One region of the Mesorhizobium sp. M1D.F.Ca.ET.231.01.1.1 genome, then DNA from elsewhere that is predicted to be linked to it. Evidence: riboswitches for the same ligand, from Rfam matches in the RefSeq annotation. Region 1 holds a riboswitch; each other region holds the start of a gene.
What was found. A riboswitch is a leader RNA that binds a small molecule or an ion and turns the genes downstream of it on or off. The one in region 1 is predicted to bind cobalamin.
Positions count from the first base shown of each region.

Region 1 (4,206 bases):
GCTTTAGGCCAGCGGCGGAAAGCCTTTGACCGGCTTCGCTTTTCGGCTTCTCGGAGTCGATTTCCTGCTACCGGTCCGCCACTGGTCCGGCCAGATTGGCGGGCGATTCACTTTCGGAGGGCCGATGTCCACCCATGTGCGCCATCCGATCTGGCTTCCGGCCCTGAGGCCCGCCGATGCGCGCACCTTCGCCTCGCTCTACGCGGTCGAATCGTTTGCCCGCGCCACGATCTCAAGCGTCATCCCGATCCAGGCTTACGAAATCCTCCACAGCGAGCAGATCGTCTCGATCCTCTACGCCGTCGTGTCGCTGCTCGGGCTTTCGGTGACATTGTTCATGCCGATGCTGATCCGCCGCTTCGCGCGGCGCTGGGTCTATACGGCCGGCTGCCTGATGCTGGCGATCGGCTCGGTGTTCTTCGTCACCCACACGCTGCCGGGGCAGCTCGCCGGCATGCTCTGCCGTGTCATGGGGGCGAGCGCGCTGTCGATCACGCTCAACCTCTACATCATGGACCACATCCGCAAGGCCGACTTCATGCAGGCGGAATCGCTGCGCATGGCGTGGTCGATGTTCGCCTGGACCGGCGGGCCGACGCTGGGCATCTTCCTCTATACCCGCTTCGGCATCTATGCCGCGCATGGCGCGGTCGTGGCGTTTGCGCTGGCGCTGCTTGCGCTGTTCTGGACCTACCGGCTGGGCGATAACCGGTCGATCCGCCCCGGCAAGAGCCGTCCGGCCAATCCGCTTGCCAATATCGGCCGCTTCATCGCGCAGCCGCGGCTCAGGCTCGCCTGGCTGATCGCCTTCGGCCGCTCCTGCTTCTGGACGACCTTCTTCGTCTATAGCCCGCTTTTCATGGTGATCACCGGCGAGGGCAAGCTTGCCGGCGGGCTGCTGGTGTCGGCAGGCAATGCGCTGCTGTTCATGGCGATCTTCTGGGGCAGGGCGGGCAAGCGCTTCGGTGGCAGACGCACCATGACCTTCGCCTATTTCGCCATGGCGGCAATGCTTTTTGCCGCGGGCGGCGTCGGCCAAGCCGCGCCGCTGCTCACGGCCGCGTTCCTGCTCTGCGGCGCGCTCTTTACGATTGCGCTCGATGCGCTGGGCTCGACCGCCTTCATGCGCTCGGTCCGTTCCTATGAACGGGCGCAGATGGCGGCGGTCTACCGCACCTATCTCGACTTCTCCGAGCTGACACCGCCGCTGGTCTATTCGGTGGTGCTCACCTTCTTCGGCCTCGGCTCGGTCTTCGTCACGCTCGGCATACTGGCCGCCTTCTGCGGCTTCTTCACCTGGCGCTATCTGCCGAAGTCGTTTTGATCAGCGAGCGGGCTGGTACGCCGCATCGCGCCTGCCCGCCCGCTTGGATCCGGCTGCATCGGCTGTTCCCTCGCTCCCGACAGCCGGCACCCCGGACAAGGCCGTTGTGAATTGCGGGGCCATTGTGGTGTCCGGGGACCGCCCTTAAGGTCCCTTGCCGATGCCGGCGCCTGCCGGCTGGCGAGGGTCGCAAAGCATGCCTGCAAGGATGATGTCGCTTACCGAGGAACTGGTGGCTCGCTGCTTTCGCGTCGTCGAAGACAGCGGGCCTGATCCTGATACGCAGCATCTCTCCGACAGCGACTACGAAACCATGCTCGATGCATTCGAGACCGAGCTTCCCGCAGACGAGCCGCTCTGGCTGTTCGGCTATGGCTCGCTGATCTGGAAACCCGAGATCGAACATGTCGAGGAGCGGGTCGCCGTGGCGCGCGGCTGGCATCGCTCTTTCTGCATGAAGATGACCCGCTGGCGCGGTACCAAACAGAGTCCGGGCCTGATGATGGCGCTGGATCGTGGCGGCCAATGCAAGGGCGTAGCATTCCGCCTGAACGGTGGCGACCGCCGGCGGGCTCTGGACAAGCTTTTCCGGCGTGAGATGACGCTGAAGCCGACCAGCTACCACCCGCGCCTGCTGCAGCTCGCAACCGACAATGGGCCGTTGAAAGCGCTCGCTTTCGTCATCAATCGCAGGGGCACGACCTATGCCGGCCCGCTCGGTGAAAGCGAGGTGGTGGAAAGGCTGGCGACATCGTGCGGGCACTGGGGTTCGGGCGCCGACTACCTCTACAACACCGTCAAGAATCTCGAAGCGCGCGGCATTCACGACGCCCATCTGTGGCGGCTGCAACAGCTTGTCGCGGAAAGGATCGCCGCCTCCTAGCATGCGAATCCATGGCGCAATCGCGTTTGGCGATGACGGAAATTGGTTTGCCGCCTGCGGCGATTCTGCCTATAGTCCTCGCCGTCGTCGGTTCCGTTTTTGGAGCCAAGAGGGAATGCGGTGAGGGTGGACTTCCTGCCCAAAGCCGTGGCTGCCCCCGCAACTGTGTGCGGTAGTCCTCCCCATAGACCACTGAGGATTTTCCTCGGGAAGGTGGGGAAGGGCGCGGATCCGCGAGCCAGGAGACCTGCCGGCGACGGCAAAGTTGACTTCGATGCCCTCGGGTGGAGGGCGAAAGGACAAGACATGAATACCGCTTCCGTTTCCCTCGGCGCCTCCGTCTCCTCGCAGTCGCGTATCATGCAGCTGGCTCTGGCCGCGCTGCTCGGCATCTTCGTCGTCGGCTTTGTCGGCTTCTCGCATATCGATGCGGTCCACAACGCTGCTCACGACTATCGCCACTCGATGGCTTTTCCCTGCCACTGACAAAGGCCTGACATCATGAATCTGTTTCGCAACGTCGTGTTCGTCGCGGCGATCGCGGGGCTCGTGGCGGGCATCGCGCTCGCCTGCATGCAGGCCTATGCGACCGTGCCGCTGATCCTGAAGGCGGAAGTTTATGAAAAGGCAGGCGGCGGCCATCACCACGATCACGCCGCCACAACCACCGACAACAATGCGATGAGTTCGGCCGCGCCGGCGGCGATGAGCAGCGCGGCTCCAGCGCCTGCCGACGCGGCAGCTCCGGCCGAGGACGAAGGCTGGGCGCCGGCCGACGGCTTCGAGCGCTTCGCCTTCAACGTCGTCGCCAACATCGTCACCGGCATCGGTTTCGCGCTGATCCTGGTCGCGGTCTCGGAGTTTGCCGGTGGCACCGGCAATTGGCGTCAGGGCGTGCTCTGGGGCCTTGCCGGTTTTGCCGTGTTCACTTTGGCGCCCGGCCTCGGCCTGCCGCCCGAACTGCCGGCGATGCCGGCGGCTGAACTCTTTCCGCGCCAGATTTGGTGGATTTCGACTGTGGCTGCGACCGCCGCCGGGCTTGGCCTGATCGCCTTCCGCAAGTCGCTGCCGCTGGCCGTCCTGGCGGTCGTGCTGATCGTGGCGCCGCATATCGTCGGCGCGCCGCAGCCCGACAGCTTCGAGACGGCTATCCCCGAAGGGCTGCACCATCAGTTCGTGGTTGCCGTGACGCTTACCGATCTGGTGTTCTGGCTGGTGCTGGGTGCTGTCGTCGGCGTGGTGCGCGGCCGCTTCACCGGCACGGCGACCAGCCTGCGCGGCAGCTTTGCCTGATCGCGCCAAGGGTCGTCTGACCTTCGTCATCGGCGGCGCGCGCTCCGGCAAGAGCGCGCATGCCGAAACCCTGGTCACGGCAAGCCCGTCGCCCTGGGCCTATATCGCCACCGCGCAAGCCTATGACGACGAGATGCGCGAGCGCATCGCCCTGCATCGCGCGCGGCGCGGCGAAGGCTGGGTGACCGTCGATGCGCCGCTGGACCTGGTTGGCGCGATCGAGGCCTTGCCCAACCACCAGCCGGCCCTGGCCGATTGCCTGACATTGTGGCTGACCAATCATATGCTGGCGGACCATGATATCGAGGCCGAGTGCCGGCGGCTCTCGGATTTGCTGTCGCGGCCGCGCGGGCCCTGGTTCGTGGTGTCGAACGAGGTCGGGCTCGGCATCGTGCCGGACAATGCGCTGGCGCGCCGGTTTCGCGACGCCGGCGGCCGGCTCAACCAGCAGGTCGCGGCTGTCGCCGACAGCGTGCTGATGATGGTGGCGGGGCTGCCGCTCAAGGTGAAGTGACATGGCCGAAATCGACGATAAGGATGCCGAGCGCCATCGCGCCAAGATGGCCAAGCGCAAGGCGGTGCAGGATGCCGAGGTGGCCGGCAAGACGATCGAGAAGGGACTGCTAATCGTCAACACCGGGCCGGGCAAGGGCAAGACCACCGCCGCCTTTGGCCTGGCGCTCAGGATGCTCGGCTACGGCAAGCG
Region 1 is NZ_RZOZ02000001.1:1,824-6,029, forward strand. Features, by position in the region: gene EN874_RS00015 (MFS transporter) at 125-1,324, shown strand; gene EN874_RS00020 (gamma-glutamylcyclotransferase) at 1,521-2,207, shown strand; cobalamin riboswitch at 2,279-2,477, shown strand; gene EN874_RS00025 (CbtB domain-containing protein) at 2,514-2,693, shown strand; gene EN874_RS00030 (CbtA family protein) at 2,709-3,500, shown strand; gene cobU (bifunctional adenosylcobinamide kinase/adenosylcobinamide-phosphate guanylyltransferase) at 3,493-4,014, shown strand; gene cobO (cob(I)yrinic acid a,c-diamide adenosyltransferase) at 4,016-4,206, shown strand, end outside.

Region 2 (4,206 bases), on a different contig from region 1:
ACCATCGCCACGGCGATGAAGAGGACGATGGGCAGGTACGAACTCAGGAGTGCGGCCATGCGGCGACTTTCCTTTGGCGGGCCAGTTCACTTTGATTACAGCAACGGACTCTAATGCGGAAGCGTGACAGTTTAACCCGCTGAACCGTTTTAGGAGCCCTATGCTGCGACGCGGCGAGGGTTAGCGCAGCGGTTTCGGCGAAGCAAGTCAAACCTTGTTCAAAATCCGGCCCTGGACGCCATATCGGAAGAAACTGGTCCGATCCGCTCCTGTTTGATTTCCTTCGCTTTTTACTCCACTTTTCTCTCCTGACATATCTCCCGCCATTTGCCTGCTAGCATGGCTGGAATCGTCGGCTGGACGTCAGGTAAACGGATCGAGGCAAAGTGACCTTGATGAAGGACAAAATCTCTCTTCGCACGGCCAGGCGCATCGCGCTTGGCGCGCAGGGCTTCCTTGACCCTCGCCCGGGCGGCGAGCCCAACCGAAGGCACCTCGCCCGCGTGCTCTCCCGCACCGGGCTGCTGCAGATCGATTCCGTCAGCGCGGTCGTGCGCGCCCACTACATGCCGCTCTATTCGCGCCTCGGCCCCTACCCGCTTTCGCTGCTCGACAATGCCGCCCTCACCCGCAGGCGCGCTGTCTTTGAATATTGGGCGCATGAGGCCTCCTTCCTGCCGGTCGAGACCTACCCGCTGATGCGCTGGCGCATGCAGCGCGCCGAACGCGGCGAGGAAATGTATCTCGGCCTCGCCAAATGGGGCCGCGAGCGCAAGGAGATGATCGACGAGATTTACGGGCAAGTCGCCGAGCGCGGGCCGATCGCCGCATCCGATATCGAGGGCCATAAGGGCAATGGCGGCTGGTGGGGCTGGAGCGAGGCCAAGCACGCCTTCGAATGGCTGTTCTGGGCAGGACGCATCACCACCGCCTACCGGCGCGGCTTCGAACGTTATTACGACCTGCCGGAACGCGTGCTGCCGCAGGGCGTGCTCGACCTGCCGGTGCCGTCGATCGAGGACGCGCATCGCGAATTGCTGCGCATTTCTGCCCGCGCCCACGGCATCGCCACCTATGGCGACCTGCGCGACTATTTCCGCCTGGCGCCGGGCGATACGAAAGACCGCATCGCGGAACTGGTCGAGGCGGGCGAACTGCTGCCGGTAGGGGTCGAGGGCTGGGACAAGACCGTTTACCTCCACAAGGACGCGCGCATTCCGCGCCGGATCGAGGCCCGTGCCTTGCTGGCGCCGTTCGACCCCGTCGTTTTCGAGCGCACGCGGACGGAAAAGCTCTTCGACTTCCGCTACCGCATCGAGATCTACACGCCGCCCGAGAAGCGCCAGTACGGCTACTACGTGCTGCCGTTCCTGCTCGGCGACCGCATCGTCGCCCGTGTCGATCTCCGAGCCGACCGTCCGGCCAGCGTGCTGCGCGTCCATGCGGCCTATGCCGAGGCCGGCGCGCCGCCGGAGACGGCCGCCCAGCTCTTCGATGAATTGAAGCAGATGCAGGCATGGCTCGGCCTGGAAGCCATCGAAGTGACGCCAGCTGGCGATCTCGGCCCGGCGCTGGCCGACATCCAGGTGTCGTAGCCGCGCGTTGACAGCCGCGTAGCTCTAAGCCTAAATCCGCGGCAGACGGTCTTCTCCCGGCAAAGGGAGGAGCCAAGAGGGAATGCGGTGCGGGGTTGAAAAATTCCAAATCCGCGGCTGTCCCCGCAACTGTGAGCGACGAGCCTCAGCCGAAAGCCACTGGGAAGTTCCCGGGAAGGCGGCGTCAAGGCGATGACCCGCGAGCCAGGAGACCTGCCGTCTGAGACTTTAAGAATCCGATCGCCCGGCGGGTTTTCCGGGCAAGGAGCCTGGTTTTGGATCGCAACGGCAGTTTTCCGGCTAATATCGTGGACGTTCCGTCCGAGCCCGGCGACACGCTCGCCGGCGTGACCGTCATCGTCTGCTCCTCCTGCCGCGACGAGACTTGTTCGGACGCGCATCCGCGCGCCGGTGCGCTGCTGGCCGAGGACACGCGCCGCGCCGCAGCGGACGAGAACATCCGTATTCGCACGGTCGAATGCCTCGGCAATTGCAAGCGCCGCCTGAGCGCGGCCCTTCTGCGCGACGGCTGCTGGAGCTACGTCTTCGGCGACCTCGAGACGACCAGCGGCGCCGACCTGGTCGCCGGCGCAAAACTCTTCGCCACATCGACCGACGGCCTCATCCCCTGGCGCGGCCGGCCAGACTCCCTCAAGCGCGGCCTCGTCGCCCGCATCCCTCCCCTCGACCTCCTGAAGGACTGACCATGAACGCCTCCGTTTCCCGCGTGCCCTGCACCGTCGTCACCGGCTTCCTCGGCGCCGGCAAGACGACGCTGATCCGCAACCTCATTGAAAACGCCAAGGGCAAGCGGCTGGCGATCATCGTCAACGAGTTCGGCGATGTCGGCATCGACGGTGAGATCCTGAAAGCCTGCGGCGTCGACACCTGCCCTGAGGAGAACATCGTCGAGCTCGCCAATGGCTGCATCTGCTGTACCGTCGCCGACGATTTCGTGCCGGCGCTCGACCAGATCCTGTCGCGCACGCCGAAGGTCGATCACATCCTGATCGAAACCTCGGGCCTCGCGCTGCCGAAGCCGCTCGTCCAGGCCTTCCAATGGCCGAGCGTGAAGAGCCGCGTGACGGTCGACGGCGTCATTGCCGTGGTCGACGGTCCGGCGCTGGCCGATGGCCGCGTCGCGTCCGACATGGATGCCCTTCAGGCGCAGCGCGCCGCAGACGATTCCCTCGACCATGACGATCCGGTGGAAGAAGTGTTCGAGGATCAGATCGCTTGCGCCGACCTGATCATCCTGTCGAAGAGCGATTTGATGGACGCGGCGGGATCGGAGCGTGCCAATGCCGTCATCGGTGAACATGTGGCGCGCGCCGTCAAGGTCGTGCCGACGGCGCAGGGCAAGGTCGACCCGTCGGTGCTGCTCGGCCTCGGCCTCGCCGTCGAGGAGGACATCGAGAACCGCAAGACCCACCACGACGACGAGCTCGACCACGAGCACGACGATTTTGACTCCTTCGTCATCGATATCCCGTCGATCTCGCATCCGGACGAGTTGGCCAAGCGCGTCGCCCTTGCCGCCGAGCAGGAAAACGTGCTGCGCGTCAAAGGCTTCGTCGAGGTCGGCGGCAAGCCGATGCGGCTGCTGCTGCAGGCCGTCGGCCCGCGCGTCAACCACTATTACGACCGCGCCTGGACGGCCGAGGACGACCGCCGCTCGCGCCTCGTTGTCATCGGCCTCAAGGGGCTGAACCGCCCGGCGATCGAGCGTATCCTCGCCGGCTGAGGCCAACACGAAAAGCCCAACACGAAGCAATGCATATCCTCACCACGACATCCGCTTCGCTCGACGATCTCGCCGAGCCTATCGACCTCAGGCAGACGCCTGCGGATGTCGTGGCGCTGTCCTTCACCGACAGCGATCTTGCCGGACTGGCAGCCGCCTGGAAGGCGGACGCTGACCGCTTGCCGTCGATGCGGCTCGCGGCACTTCGCGATCTGCGCCATCCGATGTCGGTCGACCTCTGGATCGACAGCGTCGCCCACCATGCCAAGGTCGTCCTGGTCCGCATCCTCGGCGGTTACGACTGGTGGCGCTATGGCTGCGACCAGCTGGCAGCGGTCGCGCGCGAACGCGGCATCAAGCTGGCGCTGCTGCCGGGCGAAAGCCATGACGAGGACCCGCGCCTGATCGAAGGCTCGACATTGCCGCGCGCCGAGCTCGACGCCCTGCTCGGCTATTTCCGCGAAGGCGGCCCGGCCAATATGGCGGCGCTGGTGAGGAGACTGGCGCGGCTGGCGGGATCTGAGGCCGAGTTGGCCGAGCCGGTGGGCGTGCCGAAGGCGGGATATTACCAACCGGGACGAGGAGTTGTCGCAAAGCCAGCTTCGTTCAGCGCTGGCGATATCGGCTCCCCCATCATTCCCATCCTCTTCTACCGTTCAATGCTGCTGGCGGCCGACGTGGCGCCAATCGACGCACTCGTCGACGCCTTGTGGGCGCAAGGTCTCACCCCAGTGCCGATCTTCGTCTCCAGCCTCAAGGACCCGGCATCCCTGGCCTTCGTCGAAACCGCCCTCGCATCCTTAAACCCCGCCGCCATCGTCACCGCCACCGCCTTCGCCTCCGGCGCCGAGCCGGGCGCGCAAACGC
Region 2 is NZ_RZOZ02000005.1:431,944-436,149, reverse strand. Features, by position in the region: gene EN874_RS17055 (NADH-quinone oxidoreductase subunit A) at 1-59, opposite strand, end outside; gene EN874_RS17050 (winged helix-turn-helix domain-containing protein) at 396-1,595, shown strand; cobalamin riboswitch at 1,625-1,831, shown strand; gene EN874_RS17045 (DUF1636 family protein) at 1,904-2,299, shown strand; gene cobW (cobalamin biosynthesis protein CobW) at 2,302-3,339, shown strand; gene cobN (cobaltochelatase subunit CobN) at 3,369-4,206, shown strand, end outside.
Region 2: linked by a shared signal. The riboswitch ahead of EN874_RS17045 (DUF1636 family protein) and the one ahead of EN874_RS00025 (CbtB domain-containing protein) in region 1 are both predicted to bind cobalamin.

Region 3 (4,206 bases), on a different contig from region 1:
CGGGGCGACCTCTTCCCTGCCGTCGGGCAAGGCCAGCCAGGTCTGCAGGCCGGAGACCGACATCGGCGCGCCACGCAACTCCTTGGGCGTGCGCTCGGAATGAACGATGCCGCGGCCGGCGGTCATCAGGTTCACGTCGCCGGGTGAGATCACCATTTCGGTGCCGAGCGAATCGCGATGCCTGATCTTGCCGTCGAACAGATAGGTGACCGTGGAAAGCCCGATATGCGGATGCGGGCGCACGTCGATCGCCTGGCCAGCGCGCAGGATCGCCGGTCCCATGCGGTCGAAGAAGATGAAGGGACCAACCAGCCGGCGTTTCGCCGTCGGCAGGGCGCGGCGAACCTCGAAGCCGCCAATATCCTTGGCGTTGGGGATGACCATCAACTCGATCTGGTCGCAGGCAAACGCGTCGCCGGCCTCAGGGTCGTTTCCCGGGAAGAAGCTCATGTCATGACCTCAGGCGAAGCGGAGCGCGGACCTGGCTTTCGCCTTAGCGGCCTCTTCCTCGCGATTGCGCGGATGCTGCGTGGTTTCGAGGCTGTCGAGCAGCTCGCGCGCGGCTGCCGCGATCGCCTCGACGGCGTGGTGAAACGCATGCTCGTTGCGCTTGGACGGCTTGGTCGAGCCGCTCAGCTTGCGCACGAACTGCAGCGCCGCATCATGGACCTCGTCATCGGTCGCCGGCGGATCGAAATTGAACAGGGTCTTGATGTTGCGGCACATGCTTGAACTCCTTACCTGCTTTTCTTCCCCCGCCCCTCTTCCACACTACTCGGCGTCGAGCGGCTCCGTTCCAACCGGCTTGCCGTCGCGCGACAGCCTGATCTTCTCGACCTTGTCCTCGGCCGCCTTTAGCAGCCGGTCGCAATGGGCTTTCAGCGCCTCGCCGCGCTCGTAGATCCTGATCGACTGATCGAGCGGGACATCGCCGCGCTCCAGATCATCGACGATCTTCTCCAGCGCGTCGAGCGCCTGCTCGAAGCTCATCGTCTTGACGTCTTGGTTAGCTTCATCAGCCATAATTCATCCCTTCATCAGCCGCCCGACATGGGCGGCGACCGAAAATGCCAGTCCCTGCAGATCGTAGCCGCCCTCCAGCAGGCTGACGAGCCGGTTGCCGCTGTGGCGCCCGGCGCGCTCCATAAGCTGGCCGGTCGCCCAGTCGAAATCGTCTTCGGTCAGGTTGATCGCGGCCAGCGGATCGCGATGGTGCGCATCGAACCCGGCGGAAATGATGATCAGGTCCGGCTTGAATGCGTCGATCGACGGCAGCACGCGCGACAGGAAGGCGTCGCGGAACGTATCGCTGCCGGTGCTCGGCGCGAGCGGCGCGTTGACGATGTTGCCGGCGCCGGTTTCGCTCTTGGCGCCTGTGCCCGGGTAAAGCGGCATCTGATGCGTCGAGCAATAGAGCACCGACGGATCGTCCCAGAAGATGTCCTGCGTGCCGTTGCCGTGATGCACGTCCCAATCGACGATGGCGACGCGCTCGGCCTGGTGCTTCTTCTGCGCGTAGCGGGCCGCGATCGCCGCGGTGTTGAACAGGCAAAAGCCCATCGCCGTCGTCTTCTCGGCATGATGGCCGGGCGGACGGGCGGCGACGAAGACATTGGCGGCGCGCCCCTCGAAGACATCGTCGATCGCCGCATTGGCGGCGCCGATCGCCGTCACCGCGGCCTGCCAGCTCTTCGGGCTGGCGCTGGTGTCGGCATCGATCGAGACGATGCCGGTCTCAGGAATGGCCGCGCGGACGCGGGCGACGAAATCTTCCGGATGGGCATAAAGGATGGTTGCCTCGTCGCCTTCCGGCGCCCTGACGCGGTCGAGAGCCGAGAAAGCCTCGTCGTCCAGCACGCGCTCGATGGCGCGCAAACGGTCGGGACGCTCGGGATGACCGGGCGGCGTGAGGTGCTCCAGGAATACCGGATGGGTGTAGAGACGGGTAGCCATGGCCCCTAATCTAGGCACCTGTCGCCCGGATAGCCATGTTTCGGCGCCGAATGATTGGGGAAAATCGCGCCCGATCGTGTCGCAAGCGGCATTGGCGCGGCTTCCGCTTCGCGATAGAGTCCTGCCGCTGCCTGGTGCCCGCGACGCGGGAGAATCGGGAACACGGTTGAAATCCGTGGCGTGCCCAACGCTGTGAGGGGGACCGCGCCGGCAAAAGCCACTGTCCTAGACGGGAAGGCGCCGGATGCGGGTCGATCCCGAGCCAGAAGACCGGCCCGGCAGAAATGGTCGTCCGCATGGTCAGGCGGAGGGCTGCTTATCGCAAGGGGACAAGCGATGCAGGCACGAATGGCCGCCACCGGCGGCGGCGACTTTGACCAATTGGCGCGCGAGGCCGTCTACCGGGCGATGTTCACCCGGCGCGACGTGCGCAGCCATTTCACTGCCGACGATCTCGACGATGGCGTGCTGGCGCGACTGTTGACGGCTGCCCATCATGCGCCGTCGGTCGGCTACATGCAGCCGTGGAACTTCATCGTCATCCGCGATGCGACAAGACGGCGGCAGGTGCGCGACCTGTTCCTGGCCGCGCGCGAGCAGGAACTGCCGGCGATCGAGGCGGAGCGGCAGGCGCTCTACCGCACGCTGAAGCTCGAGGGCATCTGCGAAAGCGCGCTCAATCTTTGCATCACCTGCGACCGGCAGCGCTCGCAGAATTCGCCGCTCGGGCGCTGGCACAATCCGGAGATGGACCTCTACAGCACCGTCTGCGCGGTACAGAACTTCTGGCTGGCGGCGCGCGCCGAAGGCGTCGGCGTCGGTTGGGTGAGCATCATCGAGACCGAGGCGCTGAAGCGGCTGTTGTCGATCCCCGAGCATGTCACGCCGATAGCCTATCTCTGCGTCGGCCGCGTCTCGGAATTCGCGCCGCGGCCGGACCTCGAGGCGCATGGCTGGGGCCGGCGCCTGCCGCTGCCCGACCTGGTGATGAGCGAGATCTTTTGCGGCGCCGGCGAGGCGCCGCTCAAATCGGCGATTGCCAAGCTTCGCGGCGCTGACCTGCCGAAGCCTTGATCGGGTTGCCTTCGTGGTCAGGGGCTGCCGATCAGGCAGGCCGGGGCGAATCCCAGCGCGAGCCGCCGAAGGAGCCCAGCGCCTTGTCGCGAAGCTCCCTGAACTTCGACGAGGCCTCGGCTAGGCGCCGGTCCCATTCGGGATTGGGAACCTGGCCTTCGATGGTGGCGAAATAGACCTGCATCAGCGAAGCGATGGCGAAAGGCTCGATGAAGGCCGCCTTGAAGGCCCAGGCGAAGACGATGGCCAGCACGAAGGCCCAGCCGGCGAGCTGCCCGGGCATCACCCAGAGGATGGCGGCTGCCGGGGCAAGCATCAAAAGGAAGATGACGAAGGACACGCCCCACATGATCACCGCCAGCCAGACGGCATTCTTGACCATGTGCTTGCCGTTCTGCGCGTAGAGCACGACGCCCTGCCTGGCGGTCTCGAAAGGCGAGTCCGAATTGATGCGGATGTTGTAGCCGAGGATGATCTCGTCGACATAGGTCAGCGACAGCCGAATGACCGTGTTGATGAAGCTGACGAGGCCGCTCAAGCCGGGAATGGGCAGGAACGCGGCAATGCCGCCGATCAGGCCGGTGATGGCGCGGATGGCGCCTTTGACCAGTTGGTCGACCACGAAAAGGATGTTGGCCTCGGCGAAGCGCTGGGTCACCACTTCCTTCGCATAGGCGATCTGGCCCTGGCCATCCGGAACGTCGTGGCCGTCGATCAGATGCACCATGACGGCGATGTGGCCGGCCTTGAGCACATAGAGGATATATTCGCGGATCCAGTAGACGGCGATCGAGACGACGCCGAAGCCGACGACCCCGCCCCACAAGGCAAACGACATCGGTCCGTCAGGGTCGGTGGAGATGTGGCCAACGCCATAGCCGACACTGGCGCCGGTGCCGGTCGCCATGATGTAGGCCAGCGTGATGCCGAAATAGACGATCATGCGAAAGACGATGAACGGCCATGTCCGCATCATGATGGACACCGACCGGCCGATGCTGAAGTCCCACATGGCCCCGACTCCCCGCCTCGCGCATGACCCCGAAAATCGGAATCGATTTTTCGGAAAGGATCATGCGCAGAATCAAGAGTGTTACAGCGTCGTTTGCGCGTTCGAAGAACGCGCGGCGCTGCCAGACAATTGGCCGGAGAGGATGCGCTCGCCCCTGACATTGTCAA
Region 3 is NZ_RZOZ02000006.1:232,075-236,280, forward strand. Features, by position in the region: gene EN874_RS18310 (pirin family protein) at 1-450, opposite strand, end outside; gene EN874_RS18315 (DUF2277 domain-containing protein) at 460-726, opposite strand; gene EN874_RS18320 (exodeoxyribonuclease VII small subunit) at 772-1,023, opposite strand; gene EN874_RS18325 (histone deacetylase family protein) at 1,027-1,953, opposite strand; cobalamin riboswitch at 2,069-2,247, shown strand; gene bluB (5,6-dimethylbenzimidazole synthase) at 2,290-3,027, shown strand; gene EN874_RS18335 (hypothetical protein) at 3,059-4,039, opposite strand.
Region 3: linked by a shared signal. The riboswitch ahead of bluB (5,6-dimethylbenzimidazole synthase) and the one ahead of EN874_RS00025 (CbtB domain-containing protein) in region 1 are both predicted to bind cobalamin.

Region 4 (4,206 bases), 1.2 Mb from region 1:
CGCCAGTATGCCGCCGGTGAAGGCGGCAAGGGGAAGGGTCCAGATGCCGAAGCTGTCGCCGAAGACGGTGATGACGGAGACCGCGCCGGCGGCGGCGCCCGAGGAGAGGCCGAACAGGAACGGATCGGCGAGATCGTTGCGGGGGACGGTCTGCAGCAGCGCGCCGACGATGCCGAGGCCGGCGCCGACAGCAATCGCCAGCAATGCGCGCGGCAGCCTGAGGTCGACGACGATGCTGCCGACCGGACCGGATACCTGATTCCCGTCCAGCCCCATCGCATGTGCCAGCGCGCGCACGACCTCGTGCAACGGGATGAGCGTCGAGCCGTAGGCGATCGAAAGCAGCACGAGCGCTGCAAGCAGCGCCGCGCCCAGCGACACTGCAAGAACGAACGATCCGTATCGCAAAGGTCAGAACGCTTCCGGATGCATGGCCCTGGCGATCTTGCCGATCGCCTCGATGTTGGCGGGTCCGGGCGTCAGCTCGGCGTAACGCAGCGCAACGAAGCGCTTGTTCTTCACCGCGTCGGTTTCCTTCATCGCCGGATGTGCCTCGAGGAAATCGAGCAGCTTCCGGTAGCCGCCGCCGTCCTGGTAGTCGAGCAGGATGAGGAATTGCGGATTGCGCGACGCAACCGTCTCCCAGTCGGTATTGCCCCAGCTCGTGTCCATGTCGGCCATGATGTTTTCCCCGCCCGCGGCGGCGATCATGGCGTTGGGGATGGCGAACTTGCCGGCGGTGAGGGGCTTGTCCTCGCCAGAGTCATAGAGGAACACGCGCGTGCCCTTATGCTCGCCCACCTTGGCGGTGATGCCGGCCAGCTCGGCCTTCCAGCCGGCGACCAGCTTTTGCGCCTCCGCGTCCTTGCCGAAGATCTTGCCGAGCTTCTCGACGTCGCCAAAGAGCAGGTCCATCGAAGCGGTGGGCCGGTTCTTGTCGAGATGTACGCAGCTCTCGGTCAGTACCAGCGTCTTGATGCCGTGCGGGGCAAGCGTGTCGGGCGTGACCTCGCCGCCCGGCTTCATGCCGTAATACCAGCCGGCGAAAAAGAAGTCCGGCTGCGCGGCGACAAGGTTTTCCAGCGTCGGGTATTTCGGCGCCAGCTCGGGGATCGAGCCCTGCTCGGCCTTGAATTCGGGGCCGACCTTGTACCAGCCGGTGATGCCGGTCAGCCCGACGATCGACGGCTGCAGCTTCAGCGCGAACGCCATCTCGGCCATGTTGAGGTCCTGGATGACGGCGCGCTTCGGCGGCGCGTCGAAGGTGAGCGGCTTGCCGCAGCTGTCGACGGTCACCGGGAAGGCGGAGGCGGCCGAGGCGACAAAAGAGAGGGCAAGCGACAAAGCGAGGCGTTTCACGGGATGGTGCTCCTGATTGGGTTGGATTGTTTGGGTTGGCTCAGGACGGCGCTGAAGCGCGGGCGGGAAGCTCGAAGACGGTGAGCTCGCGGTCCTCGGTCGGGTGCTGGAGGCGCAGCACATCGATGCCGAACACCTCACGGATGAGCGGCTGCGCCAGCGCCTCGCGCGGCGGCGCCAGCGCGTGCAGTTGGGCGTTGCTCATCACCGCGACGCGGGTGGCGAAGGGCGCCACCAGGGCGAGATCGTGCAGCACGGCAACAACGGTCATGCCGAAGCCGGCGACCAGGTCGAGCAACTCGCCGCGGGCGCGCGGATCGAGGTGGTTGGTCGGCTCGTCGAGGAACAGGATTTTCGGCTCCTGCGCGATGGCGCGGGCGAGCTGCGCGCGCTGGCGCTCGCCGCCGGACAGCGAGCCTACGGTGCGCGCGAGCAGCCGCAGCAATCCGGTCCGGCGCAAAGTCTCGACGACGATGTCGCGATCGTCGTGGCGGCGCCTCAAGCCCGCATGTGGGACGCGGCCAAGCTCGACATAGTCGATGAGCGCGAGCCGCGGATCCGGCTGGTCCGTCTGACCGACGACGGCGATGCTGAGCGCCCGCTCGGCGGCGGTGATCCGGTCCAGCCGGCGTCCGGCAAGGCGCACCTCGCCGCGGCTCGGCGGCAGCGCCCCGCACAGCATGTGCAGCAGCGTCGTCTTGCCGGCGCCGTTAGGGCCGATGATGGCGAGACGTTCGCCGCCGGTCAGCGACAGGCTGACATCGTCGACCAGCGTCCGGCCATTGGCCGTCGCGCCGAGGCCACGGGCTTCGAGAAGCTGCGTGGTCATAGGCGGCCCACCCGATGATCGGAGAGTGCTTCGCTGCGCATTTCTCGCGTCGCCGGATCACAGCAAAGCATGCACACGAAAATGCGGTCGATGCGATCGATGGAGCCGTCCAACATTCCGTCACTTTCCCAAAATGGCGACGGAAGGATGCCGGACGAGCCGGCCGACAGTACCGGTGCCCGCGTCTCCTCCCGGCACACCCCGTCCGGTCAACTCGTGTCGATGGCAGGTCTCCTGGCTCGCGGGTCGCCGCGCCATCCGCCTTCCCAGCCTTGCCGGCCAGTGGCATTCCGGATGGAGCTCGCCGCTCACAGTTGCGGGGGCAGCCACGGCCTCGACCCTAAGCGGATCTCACCGTGTTCCCTTTTCACCCCTCGCCTTGCGGCTCGGGGACCATGACACCGCCATCGTAGGTTGTCCGCGCGCGAGTCGCAACGGACTTCTGCGCGACCTGATCACCCCGTGAAATTCCCAATTTGCAGCTTCCGATATGTAATAACGTTACATACGCTCGAAGGCCCTATGTCAATCCGTTTCCGGCACTGCCTCAGCCAAACATCGGAAAATTTTCAGAAACCGTTCGGGATTTTCCGGGCCGGAAACCGCAAGAAGATCGGGCTGGCGAAAGACAGGCCGCAAACGCCCGATCCCCCTCCAGCCGATATATTTCCCGGTCGCCGCATCCTCCCCGCGCGACCGCAACCTTGGTCGTGGAGACAAGCATGATTGCCGCACTCTCTGATAACAAGGCGCTGAGGCGTCGCCTTGTCGCCGGCTCGGTCGCCGTCCTCGCCTGCGGCGCGTCCCTGGTCTGGCACGGCGCAAGAAGCGAGGCCTCGTACACCACCCCGGCCGCCCCGGAGACGAAGCTCGTCAAGGCCATAGCGGTCGCTCCGATGCTCGGCGCTGACACCCGAACCGCCGTCGGCGAGATACGCCCGAGGCTTGAAAGCGACCTAGGCTTCCGCGTATCCGGCAAGCTGCTCGAACGCGTCGCCGAGGTCGGCGCGACGGTGAGGAAGGGCGAGGTGCTCGCCCGCATCGACGATCAGGACTATTGCAACCGGCTCGCCAGCGCCGAGGCCGATGTCGCCGCGGCGCAGGCCGTGCTTGTCGAGGCAAGTGCCGCCGAGGCCCGCATCGGCGCGCTGCTCACCAAAGGTTTCACGACACGGGCCAACTATGACGCGACGCTGAAGAATCTGCGCTCGGCGCAGGCCAAGCTCAAGTCGGCGAACATCGCCTTCGAGATGGCCAAGGACCAGCTCGGCTATACCGAGCTGCACGCGGAATTCGACGGCATCGTCACCGCGAGCGGCGCCGAAGCCGGCCAGTCGGTCAATGTCGGGCAGATGGTGGTCCGCGTCGCCGATCCGCAGAGCCGCGACGCCGTGTTCTCGATCGCCGAAGCCGCCTTCGCCAACACGCCCGATACGAAGCGGCCGCCGAAGGTGACCGTCTCGCTGCTCAGCAATCCGGCGATCACGGCGGCCGGCACCATCCGCGAGATCGCGCCGATGGCCGATGCCGCCACCCGCACCTTCCAGGTGAAGGTCTCGATCGAGAATGCGCCCGACGAGATGCGCTTCGGCGCCAGCGTTTCCGGCCGCGCCGAGGTCGCCGGCGCGCCGGTCGTGGTGCTGCCAGGCAGCGCGCTGTTCGACAAGGATGGCAAGCCGGCGGTGTGGATCGTGTCGCCCTCGTCAGCCGTCGAGCTCAAGCCGGTCACGGTTGCCCGATACGAGACCGACCGCATCGTCGTCAGCGACGGGCTCAGCAAAGGCGATCTGGTCGTTACCGCCGGCGTAAACCGGCTGCGGGAACACGAAAAAGTCCGTATCGTTGAGGGAGAAGGAAAATGACCATGTCCAAGACAAAGGTCCTCATCGCCGGCGCCGGTCCGACCGGACTGACGCTCGCGCTCTGGCTGACCAGGCTCGGTGTCCCGGTCCGCATCTTCGACAAGGCTGACGGTCCGGGCGAAACCTCGCGGGCGCTTGCCGTCCAGGCGCGCACGC
Region 4 is NZ_RZOZ02000001.1:1,184,331-1,188,536, forward strand. Features, by position in the region: gene EN874_RS05900 (iron ABC transporter permease) at 1-408, opposite strand, end outside; gene EN874_RS05905 (ABC transporter substrate-binding protein) at 412-1,359, opposite strand; gene EN874_RS05910 (ABC transporter ATP-binding protein) at 1,400-2,188, opposite strand; cobalamin riboswitch at 2,395-2,601, opposite strand; gene EN874_RS05915 (efflux RND transporter periplasmic adaptor subunit) at 2,911-4,050, shown strand; gene EN874_RS05920 (FAD-dependent monooxygenase) at 4,053-4,206, shown strand, end outside.
Region 4: linked by a shared signal. The riboswitch ahead of EN874_RS05910 (ABC transporter ATP-binding protein) and the one ahead of EN874_RS00025 (CbtB domain-containing protein) in region 1 are both predicted to bind cobalamin.